DNA from 2 places in the Serratia sarumanii genome. Region 1 is predicted to be linked to the other one. Evidence: predicted binding sites of a transcription regulator. Region 1 holds the regulator's gene; the other holds the start of a gene.

Region 1 (7,132 bases):
CGCAGCGCGAATGCTTCGTCACGCGCGAGGCGCTGGGCGACGAGGCGAAGCACCTGCCCGACAGCCCGCGCTACTGGCTGCGCGAAGTGGTGCTGCTGGGCGACGACCAGCCCTGGCTGCTAGGGCGCACGGTGATCCCGGAAAATACGCTGACCGGCCCCGACCAGGCGCTGGTGGATCTGGGCACGCTGCCGCTGGGGCGCTACCTGTTCAGCAGCGGCGAGCTGACCCGCGACTATATTCATATCGGCCGGCAGGACGCGCTGTGGGCGCGCCGTTCACGGCTGCGGCTGGCGGGCAAACCGCTGTTGCTGACCGAACTGTTTTTACCGGCTTCGCCGCTGTATTCAGCGGTTCCTGCATAAGAGAGGAGAGCAAGACCTTGGAGGGAAGCGTGACTCAAAGTAAATGGCGGGCTTACAGCCATTTGATGCGCATTGATAAACCGATCGGCACGCTGTTGCTGCTGTGGCCGACGCTGTGGGCGCTGTGGCTGGCCGGGAAAGGCGTGCCGCCGCTGTCGATTTTGCTGGTGTTCGTGCTCGGCGTGTTCCTGATGCGCGCCGCCGGTTGCGTGGTGAATGATTACGCCGATCGCGCGGTGGACGGCTACGTGAAACGCACCGCCGGGCGGCCGATGCCGAGCGGCCGGGTGAGCGCGAAAGAGGCCAAGGTGCTGTTCGTGGTGCTGGTGCTGATTTCGTTCTGCCTGGTGTTGACGCTCAATGCGATGACCATTTGGCTGTCGCTGGCGGCGCTGGCGCTGGCCTGGGCGTACCCGTTCATGAAGCGGGTGACCAACCTGCCGCAGTTCGTGCTGGGCGCCGCGTTCGGCTGGGGCATTCCGATGGGCTATGCGGCGGTCAGCGAATCGCTGCCGCTCAGCTGCTGGCTGCTGCTGCTGGCCAACATCTGCTGGACGGTGGCCTACGATACGCTGTATGCGATGGTCGACCGCGACGATGACCTGAAGATCGGCATCAAATCCACCGCTATCCTGTTCGGCCGTTATGACAAGCTGATCGTCGGGCTGCTGCAGTTCGCGACGCTGCTGCTGCTGGTGTGGGTCGGTTATCTGGCGCAGCTCGGCGGGGCGTTTTACTGGTCACTGCTGCTGGCGGGCGCGCTGTTCATTCACCAGCAGAAACAGATCGCCGGCCGCGAGCGCGAGGCCTGCTTCAAGGCCTTCCTGCAGAACAACTATGTGGGGCTGGTGGTGTTCATCGGCATCGCGCTGAGCTATCTGCCGACGTAACGCTTCCCTTCCGCAAGAAAAAAGGCACCCCGAGGGTGCCTTTTGTGTTTCCGCGCCGGGCGAAATCACTCGTCTTTCTCTTCTTCCGCATCGGATTGCGGCAGGGCGTTGGTCTCTTCCGGCATGTTGACGCTTTCGATGGTCAGCTTGATCTCCGGCGTGATCAGATCGCTCAGCATGTTGTATACCTCGAGGGTGTGCTCGCGGATCGCATCGCCGCTGTCGTTGATATAGCCTTCTTCGCGCAGCGTTGCCACCAGGGTGGAGAACACCGCCTTGTCGAAGAATTCCGGCGCGTTGATGCCGTGCAGCACCGACAGACGCTGCGCCATGATGCGGCTCTCTTTCTCCAGCGCGCCGCGGTTGATGCTCGGGTTGGCGCTGAGGATCGACATGGTGATGGCGTAGCGTTGCAGGGTTTCGCGCACCCCGGCGGCCAGCAGCTGCAGCGGGCGAATGCGCGCCGGGTTCAGCACCAGCTCGTCGCCTTTGTCGCAGATCAGCTGTTGACGGATCAGCTCGTCGATCACCGGCCGCAGCACCTCCGGCAGCTGTTCCTTGTCGTTATGCAGGAACAGCTCGGCTTTCAGCATCGGATAGATCATGCCGATTTGGCGCAGCAGCTCGGCGCGCGATACCCGGCGGTGATGCATCACGATGCTGGCGATCAGCGACGGCAGCACCAGCAGGTGGTGGATGTTGTTGCGGTAATAGGTCATCAGCACCGCCTGCTCGCGCGGCAGGATGATGATGTCGCCGATGCTGTCCTTCTCCACCTCGAACTTGTTCATGTTCAGCGCGTGATCCAGCAGCTCGTCCGGCGTTTGCGTCGGCACGGTGACGTCACGCGCGTAAGGCGCGTTGCGCATCAGCTGCAGGTAGCACTCGAGCTGTTCGATCAGCTGCTCGCGGGTCAGCGAACGCTGACGCGAGGCCAGCAGCGCGGTGGAACACAGGTTCATGGCGTTGGCCGCGGCGGCGTTGTTGATGCGCACCATGATCTGGCCGGCCAGATCGTTGACCGTCGGCGTCAGCCAGCTTGGGCGCTGGGCTTCGATCGGATCGATCGACTCGCGCCACTGCGGCACGTTCTGGTTGAGGTAAGCCGTCAATGGCAGCGGTTCGCCGAAGTTGACGTAACCCTGGCCCAGGTTGCGCAGCTTGCGCAGGCCGCGCAGCATCTGCGGCAGGCTCTCTTTTTCCTTGGTGGCGCCGCGCAGCTCTTTGGCATAGGTACCCACTTCCATCACGTGCTCGTAACCGATGTAAATCGGCACCAGCGTGATCGGACGGGTGCCGCCGCGCAGCATCGCCTGGATGGTCATCGACAGGGTGCCGGTCTTCGGCTCCAGCAGGCGCCCGGTGCGGGAACGGCCGCCTTCCACGAAGTATTCCACCGAGTAACCGCGGGTGAACAGCTCGCCGAGGTATTCGCGGAACACCGTCGAGTACAGCTTGTTGCCCTTGAAGGTGCGGCGGATGAAGAACGCGCCCAGGCGACGGAAGATCGGGCCGGCCGGCCAGAAGTTGAGGTTGATGCCGGCGGCGATGTGCGGCGGCACCAGGCCCTGGTGATACAGCACGTAGGACAGCAGCAGATAGTCCATGTGGCTGCGGTGGCAGGGCACGTAGACGATCTCGTGGCCGTCCTGCGCCAGCTGGCGCACGCGCTCGGCGTTGGTGACGTTGATGCCTTGATACAGCCGGTTCCAGGTCCAGCTCAGCACGCGGTCGGACAGGCGCACGGTTTCGTAGGAGAAATCGGCGGCGATCTCTTCCATCAGCGCGATGGCGTTTTGCTGGGCCTTCTCGTGTGAGATCTTCTTGCTGCGCGCTTCGTCCTCGACCGCTTTTTCGATCGCTTTGGACGCCAACAGCTTGTTAAACAGATCCTGACGGGCCGGCAGGCTCGGGCCCACTGCGGCCAGGCGCTGACGCGAGAAGTGCATGCGCGCCACGCGCGCCAGTTTCTGCGCGATGGTTTTATCCGTTCCGTGTTCGGTGGCCATGCGGCGCAGCGAAACGGTGTTGGAGAAACGCACGAAGCTGTCGCGGCCGAGCCACAGCACGGCGAAGAATTTCTGCACGCCGTTCAACAGACGCAGGTGCGGCGTACCGTGGCCTTCGCGGCCCGGCGAGCGGCCGAACATCACCGAAACCGGCAGCATCTGAATGTCGAGATCCGGATTGCTGCGATGCAGATCCAGATAGTCGTGGAACAGCTTTACCGACTCTTCTTTCGGGGTGTAATAGCGGAACACGCGCGGGCCGTCGTGAATGAACACGTAGCTCGGCAGCACGGTGCCGTCGATCTCCAGCGAGTTGAGCGGATCGGGCAGATCCTGCGCCAGGCACTGGGTGCGCAGCGTCAGCAAATCCGCCTTGGAATTGTAAGGTAAAACATACAAAATCGGCCGTGAGGGATCCAACCCTAGCTCGGTAACCGGATCTGAAGGGATGACCTTACTTCTTACCAACAATTTAAGTGGTAAATTCAATATTTTATAATAAATTTTACGCCAACCTGACATAACAACGTGAAGCCTCTTGTTAGCAATGCGCCGCAAGCATACCAGAAACCGGGTAGCAGATCTGTGGTGTTCGAAAACCGAGAGCCGTCAGCGCGGACTGTTCTAGACTCTTTTTATTATGACCGACCTCTGAGAAAGGCACGAAAACATGGCAAACCAAGCAACCGGACTGACCCGCATCATCAAGGCCGCCGGCTATTCCTATAAAGGGCTTTCCGCCGCCTGGCAGCACGAAGCGGCGTTCCGCCAGGAACTGGTGGTCACCCTCCTGGCTATCATACTGGCTGTCTGGCTGGATGTGGGTGCGATAGCGCGCATTTTATTGATCGGATCGGTAGCGCTGGTGATGATCGTCGAGATCCTGAACAGCGCGATCGAGGCGGTGGTGGATCGCATCGGCAGCGAACATCACGAGCTGTCCGGCCGAGCCAAGGACATGGGATCGGCGGCGGTGTCGCTGGCGATCGTGCTGGCGCTGTTCGTTTGGGGCACGGTCTTATGGCAGCACTTCGGCTGACGAAAAGCGCCTACTGACTGATTTTTATTTAATCTTCGGTTCCCAATCCGCGCTTACCTGTATATACTCACAGCAAGACTGTATAAACAAACAGGGGGCGGAATGAAAGCACTAACTACCAGACAGCAAGAGGTCTACGACCTGATTCGCGAGCACATTTCGCAAACGGGCATGCCGCCAACGCGTGCCGAGATCGCGATGCGTCTGGGGTTCCGTTCGCCTAACGCCGCCGAAGAACACCTGAAGGCGCTGGCACGCAAAGGCGTGATCGAAATCGTCTCCGGTGCTTCGCGCGGTATCCGCCTGCTGATGGAAGAAGAAGAGGGTCTGCCGCTGATCGGCCGCGTCGCCGCCGGCGAGCCGCTGCTGGCGCAGCAGCACATCGAAGGGCACTACCAGGTGGATCCTTCCCTGTTTAAACCGAGCGCCGATTTCCTGCTGCGGGTGAACGGCATGTCGATGCGCGACATCGGCATTCTGGATGGCGATCTGCTGGCGGTGCACAAAACGCAAGACGTGCGCAATGGCCAGGTCGTGGTGGCGCGCATCGAAGACGAAGTGACGGTCAAGCGCCTGAAAAAGCACGGCAACGTGGTTGAACTGCTGCCAGAGAACAACGAATTCCAACCTATCGTGGTCGATCTGCGTCAGCAGAATTTCACTATCGAAGGGCTGGCGGTCGGCGTGATCCGCAACGGCGACTGGATTTAATCGTCGCACCCTCAGTGCCGCCTCCTTGTATCAATCGCCCCTGTTCTGGGGCGTTTTTGTTTCTGACCTTGCCATTCGCCACCGCTACGGGAACTTCTCATCATGCGCTTGATTTCCGCCTTTACCAGCGACACCGATAAAGCTCTGTGGCGCCTGGCCCTGCCGATGATTTTCTCCAATATTACCGTGCCGCTGCTCGGGCTGGTGGACACCGCGGTGATCGGCCACCTCGACAGCCCGATCTATCTGGGGGGCGTCGCGATCGGCGCGGTGGCGACCAGCTTCCTGTTCATGCTGCTGTTGTTCCTGCGCATGAGCACCACCGGCCTGGCGGCGCAGGCGCTGGGGGCACAGAACCCGCAGGCGCTGGCGCGCGCCTTTATGCAACCGCTGCTGTTGGCGCTGCTGGCCGGAGCGGCGATCGTCCTGCTGCGTTATCCGCTGATCGAACTGGCGCTGCGGATCGTCGGTGGCGATGGCGAAGTGCTGGAACAGGCGCGGCGTTTTCTTGAGATCCGCTGGCTCAGCGCCCCGGCGGCGCTGGCCAATCTGGTGCTGCTGGGCTGGCTGCTCGGCGTGCAGTACGTGCGGGCGCCGGTGATCCTGCTGATCGTCGGCAACCTGCTGAATATCGTACTGGATATCTGGCTGGTGATGGGCCTGGGCTGGAACGTGCGAGGGGCGGCGGCGGCCACCGCCATCGCCGAATACGCCACGCTGTTGCTCGGCCTGTGGCTGGCGTGGCGGGTGATGCGCCTGCGCGGTATTACCCTGCCGATGCTGCGCCAGGCTTGGCGCGGCGATCTGCGTCGCCTGCTGGCGCTCAACCGCGACATCATGCTGCGTTCACTGTTGCTGCAACTGTGCTTTGCGTCGCTGACCATTTTCGGCGCTCGCCTGGGGAGCGAGGTGGTGGCGGTCAATGCGGTATTGATGAATCTGCTGACGTTCACCGCCTATGCGCTCGACGGCTTCGCTTATGCGGTGGAGGCCCATTCAGGCCACGCCTACGGCGCCCGGGACGATAGCCAACTGCGTAAGGTGTGGCACGCGGCCTGCAGGCAGGCGGGGCTGGTCGCGTTGGCCTTCGGCCTGGCGTATGCCGTTACCGGCCAGCAGATCGTGGCGGCGTTGACCTCCTTGCCGGAGCTGCGTGCGTTGGCTGCCCATTATTTACCGTGGCAGGTCATTCTGCCGCTGGTCGGGGTGTGGTGCTATTTGCTGGACGGCATGTTTATCGGCGCCACGCGCGGCGCCGAGATGCGTAACAGCATGGCGGTGGCTGCGGCAGGGTATGGTCTGACGCTGTTCAGCGTGCCGCTGCTTGGCAACCACGGGCTTTGGCTGGCGCTGGCGGTGTTTCTGACGTTGCGCGGCGTGGCGTTGGGCTGGATTTGGCACCGCCACCAGGTGCGCGGCAGCTGGTTTACCGCACATTAATCCGGGCGTTCTGTTGGGGTAATGGTTAGTTTTTCTTATGTTTTTTGTCATGTTTGCTTACATGTTTTCAGCCTGGTCCCGTTCGCGTTAGTTCGTTGTTTGCTGGCGTTTTTTGTTTTTATTTTGTCAGTTAATGGTTTTTTGTTCTGTGTTTTGGCTTTTTTATTTCCATGTTTAACTAGAATGAATCATGTGGCTGGTAAATGAAGGGGAACGGTGCTCCTTAAGGTGAAGGGAGCATCAGCCAGAAAAATTTCTGGTTAACCCCGGCCGGCGACAGGGATCACTGATTCACCACAGGTTAACGGAGAGACTATGAATAAAGATCAAGCCGACGGTAACTGGAAGCAGCTGAAAGGCAAAGTGAAGGAAAAATGGGGCAAGCTGACCGATGACGATCTGACGGTCATCGAAGGGAAACGCGAACAGCTGGTCGGCAAAATCCAGGAGCGCTACGGTTACCAGAAAGAGGCGGCCGAGAAAGAGGTGAAAGCCTGGGAAGAACACACCAAACACCGCTGGTAATTTGCAGGGCCGCCATTGAAGGCGGCTTGCCCAGCGCAGGCCGGCGTCGCTCTCATCCTCTGGCGCCCCGGCCGCAGGTACAGGGAGGTACCTGACTTCGTCTTACTTCTTCTTGATGGCGATGCTGTGATCGTGTTCGGCGCAGTCATGCTT
Region 2 (7,132 bases), 750 kb from region 1:
TGCTGGGCAAACCACGCCAGCATGCGCTGCCAGCCGTCCTCCGCCGCTTCGGCGTTGTAGCTGGGACGATAATCGGCGTTGAATGCATGCCCGACCTCGGGATACACCACGATTTCGGCCTCGGCGTTGGCGGCGCGGATCGCCTGACGCATGGTTTCCACCGTCTCCAGCGGGATGCCGCTGTCCTGCCCGCCATACAGCCCCAGCACCGGCGCCGACAGGTGGGTGGCGACGTCGACCGGCTGCTTCGGTGAATTCAGCGTTTTCTCGCCGACCAGTTTGCCGTACCAGGCGACCGCCGCCTTCAACTGCGGGTTGTGCGCCGCGTACAGCCAGGTGATGCGGCCACCCCAGCAGAAACCGGTGATCGCCAGCTTGCCGGCGTCGCCGCCGTGGCGGATAGCCCAGTGCGCGGCGTGATCCAGATCCGACAGCACCTGACGATCCGGCACCTTGGTGACCAACTGCTGGAACAGCTCGCCGATATCGGCGTAGTCGTTGGCGTCGCCCTGGCGGAAATAGAGCTCGGGCGCGATCGCCAGATAGCCCTGCTTGGCCAGGCGGCGGCACAGATCCTGAATATGTTCATGAACGCCGAAGATTTCCTGCACCACCAGCACGATGGGGAAAGGGCCGCTCTGGTCGGCGGGTTTGGCGACGTAGGCCGGCAGCGCATCGCCTTGGGAAGGGATGGTCGTTTGCCCGGCGTGAATGCCCTGTTCGTCGGTGATAATCGCGGAGGCGGCCAATGGCGCGGCGGCCGGGGCGAATCCCCCCTGAGCCTGTTCTAATGTCATCACATGTTCGGTTTTCATTGCGGTCTCCGTGCAATAGAAAAAAGCGCTGAGATTAACTATAGGAAAGATTACCCATTATTGGCGCTGCATGGCGCACTTTCGGACAAGTCGATAAAAAACGGCTAATTATCTGGCTTTGCGGCATTTTTAAGCGCTTTTTATCATGTTATTACGCGTTTTGCCCCGCGTAAGTGCCATAAGGTGCGTTAGAGGGCTTTTTTGTCCCTAAGCAACCGATAAGTTGGGGTTATTTCGGATTGATGAGCTAAATAGTTTCAGCCGGCAACCAACGGGCGAGGAGCAGCCGAGTTTGTCGGCTAGACTGAGGTTTAGCGGCGCGTTCTGGATGCGTCATAGTTCTTTTTTTGTGATAAAAATCACAAAAAATATGTAGCATGTAATTTGTTTCTCTTTTCATAGTGATTGTCGTCACGAAATTAAGCGGCGATTTTCAGTAGAGTACTTTTTTGTTCCTCCCAATAAACATGATCCATGAGGAGTCTCGTATGTCTCAGTCTGACGTTTTTCATCTCGGCCTCACCAAGAACGATTTACAAGGGGCTCAGCTTGCCATCGTGCCGGGCGATCCGCAGCGCGTAGAGAAGATTGCCAAGCTGATGGAAAATCCGGTGCATCTGGCCTCCCATCGTGAATTCACTACCTGGCGCGCGGAGCTGGACGGCAAGGCGGTGATCGTCTGCTCCACCGGTATCGGCGGCCCGTCTACCTCTATCGCGGTGGAAGAGCTGGCGCAGCTGGGCATTCGCACCTTCCTGCGCATCGGCACCACCGGCGCCATTCAGGCGAACATCAACGTCGGTGACGTGCTGGTCACCACGGCGGCGGTACGCCTCGACGGCGCCAGCCTGCACTTCGCGCCGATGGAGTTCCCGGCAGTCGCTGACTTCGCCTGCACCACCGCGCTGGTGGAAGCGGCCAAGGCCAGCGGCGCCACCACGCACATCGGCGTGACCGCCTCTTCCGATACCTTCTATCCGGGCCAGGAGCGTTACGACACTTACTCCGGCCGTGTGGTCAGCCGCTTCAAAGGCTCGATGGAAGAATGGCAGGCGATGGGCGTGATGAACTATGAAATGGAATCCGCCACGCTGCTGACCATGTGCGCCAGCCAGGGCCTGCGCGCCGGCATGGTGGCCGGTGTGATCGTCAACCGCACCCAGCAAGAGATCCCGAACGCCGAGACCATGAAAAACACCGAAAGCAAAGCGGTGCAGATCGTGGTGGACGCCGCCCGCCGCCTGCTGTAATCGCCTTTCCCCCACGGGCCGCCGACGCGGCCCGTTTTTCCATTCGCGGCGAATCTGTTACGGTGATACTCCTCAGCGCTGCGCCGATGGCCGCCGCGCGTTGTCATAACAAAAACAACGAGGACGTTTATGACCGCCCAGATCCTGCTTCATCCTTCGCTCGCGCCGCTCGACGGCGGCATCAATTTCCGCGACTTCGGCGGCAACGGCGTGGCCGACGGGCGCCGCATCAAGCGCGGCCTGCTGTTCCGCTCCGGTTCCCTCGAGCGGCTGACGGAAAACGACTGCGCCTTTCTCGCCGGCGTGCCGGTGCGCTCGGTGCTGGACTACCGTGATGCCGACGAGGTGCAGGCCAAGCCGGATATTCTGTGGAGTGGTGCCGACTATCACCACGTGCCGGCCAACCCGCTGAGCAGCGAAGTCAACGCCAACCTGGAGAAGCTCACCAACGAGACGCTGGCCGCCTTCGACGCCCGGGCGTTCATGCTGGAGCTGTATCGCCGCCTGCCGTTCGGCAATGCGGCCTATCAGCGGCTGGCGCAGCTGTTGAGCAATCCTGGCGGCGGCGCCATCGTGCAGCACTGCGCGGTCGGCAAGGATCGCACCGGGGTCGGTTCGGCACTGGTGCTGTTCGCGCTGGGGGCCGACGAAGCGACGGTGCTGGAAGACTATCTGCTGACCGAAACCACGCTGGCCACTTTCCGCGAGCAGATGCTGGATCAACTGTCTATCAAGCTGAATGCGGCGGCGCTGGAGCAATTCGCCTACGTGCTCAGCGCGCGCGAGGAGTTCCTGATGACGGCGTTGGGCTGCATCCGTCAGCAATACGGTTCCACCGACCGCTGGCTGGAAGCGGAATACGGCCTGGGCGCAGCCCAGCGCGAAGCGCTGCAGGCGTTCTACCTCGAGTAAATCGCCGCGCGTTTAGCCGGGGTTTAACTCGCCCCGGCCTATCCTAGGCGGCGAATTATCGCGTATCAGGAGCCCCGCATTGAGCCTCAATGACGTTATCAACTGGGTCAGCGACGTCGTGCGTCAGCACGAAGGCTGGGCCATTCCCATCATCTTCTTCCTGGCGTTCGGCGAGTCGCTGGCGTTTTTGTCGCTGCTGCTGCCGGCCACGGTGATCCTGCTGGCGCTGGGCGCGCTGATCGGCGAAAGCGGCATCGCCTTTTGGCCGATTTGGGCCGCCGCCGCCGTCGGGGCGTTTTTCGGCGACTGGCTCTCTTACTGGATCGGCTATCACTATCAGGATCGCGTGGCCCATATGTGGCCGCTGTCGCGCAATCCGCAGCTGCTGGTGCGCGGCCACGCGTTCTTTGAACGCTGGGGCGTGCTGGGCATTTTCATCGGCCGCTTCTTCGGCCCGCTGCGCGCCGTGGTGCCGCTGGTGGGCGGCATTTGCGGCATGCCGCAGCGTTATTTCCAGTTAGCCAACGTCACGTCGGCGATGATCTGGGCGTTCGGCATTCTGGCGCCGGGGGCATTCGGCATCAAGTGGCTCAGCCAGTGGCTGGGCTGATTTCTCGCTAAATTGCGCAGCGCCGCGCAATATTGTGCTCGGCGGGCAAAATCAGGCTGGACATCCATACAGCCTCCCCTTAACGTGACGGGCAATGGGCGTGCGAAACGCCGGAACGGCAAGGTGCAACAGGAGGCAGGGTGGATACCAGTCTGATTTATGGGATTGGCGGTGTCGCGATCGGCATGCTGTTGGGGTGGCTGATCGCCAGTCTGCGGGTGCAGCAGGCGAATGCGCAACATGAAACTGAACTGCGGTTGCTGGAGCAAGCGTTGCAGCAGGCGCAGCAGGAAACGGCGGCGCGGCAAGAGGCTCTGCAGCGCCACGAGCAACAGCTGCGGCAGAGCGAGCTGGAGCTACGCAACCTGCACAGCCAGTTGGCGGCCGGGCATGAAAAGCTGCAACAGCTCAACCATTGGCGCAACGAATGTGAACTGCTTAATCAGGAGCTGCGCGCCCAGCGCGAGGTCAACAGCGCGCAGGAGGCCGAGCTGCGCGAAGTCACCATCCGTCTGGAAGAGACGCGCATGGCGGCGGAAGAGAAGCAGCGCCTGCTTATCAACAGCGAACAGCGCCTCACCACCCAGTTTGAAAACCTCGCCAACCGCATTTTTGAACACAGCGGCCGCAAGGTGGACGAGCAAAATAAGCAAAGCTTGGATCGGTTGCTGCTGCCGCTGCGTGAACAGCTGGACGGGTTCCGCCGGCAGGTGCAGGACAGTTTTGGTCAGGAAGCGCGGGAGCGCCACACGCTAACGCACGAGATACGCAATCTGCAGCAGTTGAACGCGCAGATGGCGCGGGAAGCCATCAACCTCACCAAGGCGCTCAAAGGCGACAACAAGACGCAGGGCAACTGGGGCGAGGTGGTGCTGAGCCGGGTGCTGGAGGCTTCCGGCCTGCGCGAAGGACACGAGTATGAAACGCAGGTCAACGTGCGGGTGGATCACCAGAGCCGCATGCAGCCCGATGTGATCGTGCGCCTGCCGCAGGGCAAGGACGTGGTGATCGACGCCAAGATGTCGCTGATCGCCTACGAGCGCTATTTCAACGGTGAAGACGAGGTGGAGCGCGAAGCGGCGCTGAGCGAACATATCGCCTCGCTGCGCGGCCACATTCGCATGCTGGGCCGCAAGGACTATCAGCAGCTGCCGGGGCTGCGCTCGTTGGACTATGTGCTGATGTTCATTCCGGTCGAGCCCGCCTTCCTGCTGGCTATCGATCGCGAACCGGAGCTGATCAGCGAAGCGCTCAAGCACAACATCATGCTGGTCAGCCCGACCACGTTGCTGGTGGCGCTGCGCACCATCACCAACCTGTGGCGCTATGAGCATCAAAGCCAGAACGCGCAGCGCATCGCCGATCGCGCGGCGAAACTGTATGACAAGATGCGGCTGTTCGTGGACGATATGTCCGCGCTGGGGCAGAGCCTGGACAAGGCGCAGGGCAGTTATCGTCAGGCGATGAACAAACTGAGTGAAGGCCGTGGTAATCTTATCGGCCAAATTGAAGGTTTCCGCGCGCTGGGGGTTGAGGTCAAACGGCCGATAAACCCGCTGCTGGCGCAGCAAGCCGGCGCGCAACACGATGAAGCGGAAGAGGCGAACGACGACGATGTCGCCGCGCTGCCGCAGACGAAAGACGATGACGATACTGCCGGGGAACCGGGCTTCGTTTCGCACGGCTGAGGCCGTGGCGAGGTGGGGTATTCTCCGAGCTTCTGGTACACTCATCCACACAAAATTGACTGAATAGCAGGCAGGACAATGGCAGATCAACCGCAGGAAACCACCGATTTCGGTTTTCGCACCGTCGCTAGAGACGAAAAACAGGCCATGGTGGCGGACGTTTTTCATTCGGTAGCGGCAAAGTATGACGTGATGAACGACCTGATGTCGTTCGGCATCCACCGTATCTGGAAGCGTTTCACCATTGACTGCAGCGGCGTGCGCCGCGGGCAGCGCGTGCTGGATCTGGCCGGCGGTACCGGCGACCTGGCCGCCAAGTTCTCCCGCATGGTCGGCGAGCAGGGGCAGGTGGTGCTGGCGGACATCAACGATTCGATGCTGAAGATGGGACGCGAGAAGCTGCGCGATCGCGGCATCGTCGGCAACATCAATTACGTGCAGGCCAACGCCGAAGCGCTGCCGTTCCCGGACAATTACTTCGATTGCATCACCATCTCCTTTGGCCTGCGCAACGTCACCGACAAAGACAAAGCGCTGCGCTCGATGTTCCGCGTGCTCAAGCCGGGCGGCCGCCTGCTGGTGCTGGAATTCTCCAAGCCGCTGCTGGCGCCGTTGAGCAAGGCTTACGATGCCTACTCCTTCCACGTGCTGCCGAAGATCGGCGAGCTGGTGGTGAAAGATCCGGACAGCTACCGCTACCTGGCGGAATCGATCCGCATGCACCCCGATCAGGAAACCCTGAAGGGCATGATGGGCAACGCCGGTTTTGAAAACGTCACCTATTTCAACCTGACCGGTGGGATTGTCGCCCTGCATCGCGGCTTCAAGTTCTGAGAGGGAGATGCCGATGCTGTTTACCCCTCTGCTGACCGCTGCGCTGGAAACCTCGCTGAATAACCTGCTGTTTCGCGATCGCAGCATGAAAGCCGCTCGCCAACGCCTGGCGGGCAAGGTGCTGCGCATCGAACTGGAAGAGCTGGCTTCACCGCTGGTGCTGGTGTTCAGCGAACTGCGCGTGGACGTGCTGGGGCAGTCCGAAGACAGCGCCGATTGCACGGTGCGCAGCCGCATTCCCGCCTTACTGAAGCTGCGCGATCGCCAGCAGTTGCCGGTGCTGATGCGCAGCGGCGAATTGACGGTGGAAGGCGATATTCAGGTGGTGCAACAGCTGGTTGGCCTGCTCGATCTGGCGGAGTGGGATCCGGCGGAGTGGCTGGCGCCTTACATCGGCGATATCGCCGCCCAGGGCATTACGCAGGCGCTGGGAAAAGGCGCCTCGCTGCTGAAAGCCGGCTTTATGCGCCGGCAGCAGGACATGGCGGAGACGTTGACGGAAGAGTGGCGCCTGGCGCCGGGGCCGCTGGAAGTGGTGTGGTTCAACGAAGAAGTTGATGCTCTCGCCCGCAGCGCGGAAGCGCTGTTTGCCCGCATGGACAAGTTGGAGGGCAAGCGATGACCCCAGGCGAACTGCGCCGTTTGTATTTTATCGTCCGCGTTTTTCTCAGCTATGGGCTGGACGAACTGATCCCTAAGATGCGTTTGACGCTGCCGCTGCGCTTTGGCCGCCGGCTGCTGTTCTGGATGCCGAATCGGCACAAGGACAAGCCGCTGGGTGAACGGCTGCGGCTGGCGCTGCAGGAGCTGGGGCCGGTATGGATCAAGTTCGGCCAGATGATGTCGACCCGCCGCGATCTGTTTCCGCCGCACATTGCCGATCAGCTGACGTTGCTGCAGGATCGGGTGGCGCCTTTCGACGGCGCGCTGGCGCGTAAACATATCGAGCTGGCGATGGGTGGCCCACTGGAAACCTGGTTCGACGATTTCGATCAGCAGCCGCTGGCCTCTGCCTCGATCGCG

What was found. Region 1 encodes LexA, which represses DNA repair genes until DNA is damaged. Its sites were predicted from a motif close to TNCTGTATGTACATACAGNA; they were not measured.
Region 2: a site for LexA is predicted at 3,642-3,661, ahead of rmuC (DNA recombination protein RmuC). Genes of this name have one in related genera too.

Annotation. Positions count from the first base shown of each region.
Region 1 is NZ_CP124750.1:4,557,143-4,564,274, reverse strand. It holds gene ubiC (chorismate lyase) at 1-365, shown strand, start outside; gene ubiA (4-hydroxybenzoate octaprenyltransferase) at 383-1,255, shown strand; gene plsB (glycerol-3-phosphate 1-O-acyltransferase PlsB) at 1,321-3,786, opposite strand; gene SSARUM_RS21615 (diacylglycerol kinase) at 3,935-4,303, shown strand; gene lexA (transcriptional repressor LexA) at 4,406-5,014, shown strand; gene dinF (MATE family efflux transporter DinF) at 5,117-6,454, shown strand; gene SSARUM_RS21600 (CsbD family protein) at 6,770-6,979, shown strand; gene zur (zinc uptake transcriptional repressor Zur) at 7,082-7,132, opposite strand, start outside.
Region 2 is NZ_CP124750.1:219,328-226,459, forward strand. It holds gene SSARUM_RS01000 (dienelactone hydrolase family protein) at 1-815, opposite strand, end outside; gene udp (uridine phosphorylase) at 1,304-2,065, shown strand; gene SSARUM_RS01010 (tyrosine-protein phosphatase) at 2,195-2,977, shown strand; gene SSARUM_RS01015 (DedA family protein) at 3,057-3,587, shown strand; gene rmuC (DNA recombination protein RmuC) at 3,728-5,275, shown strand; gene ubiE (bifunctional demethylmenaquinone methyltransferase/2-methoxy-6-polyprenyl-1,4-benzoquinol methylase UbiE) at 5,354-6,109, shown strand; gene ubiJ (ubiquinone biosynthesis protein UbiJ) at 6,123-6,731, shown strand; gene ubiB (ubiquinone biosynthesis regulatory protein kinase UbiB) at 6,728-7,132, shown strand, end outside.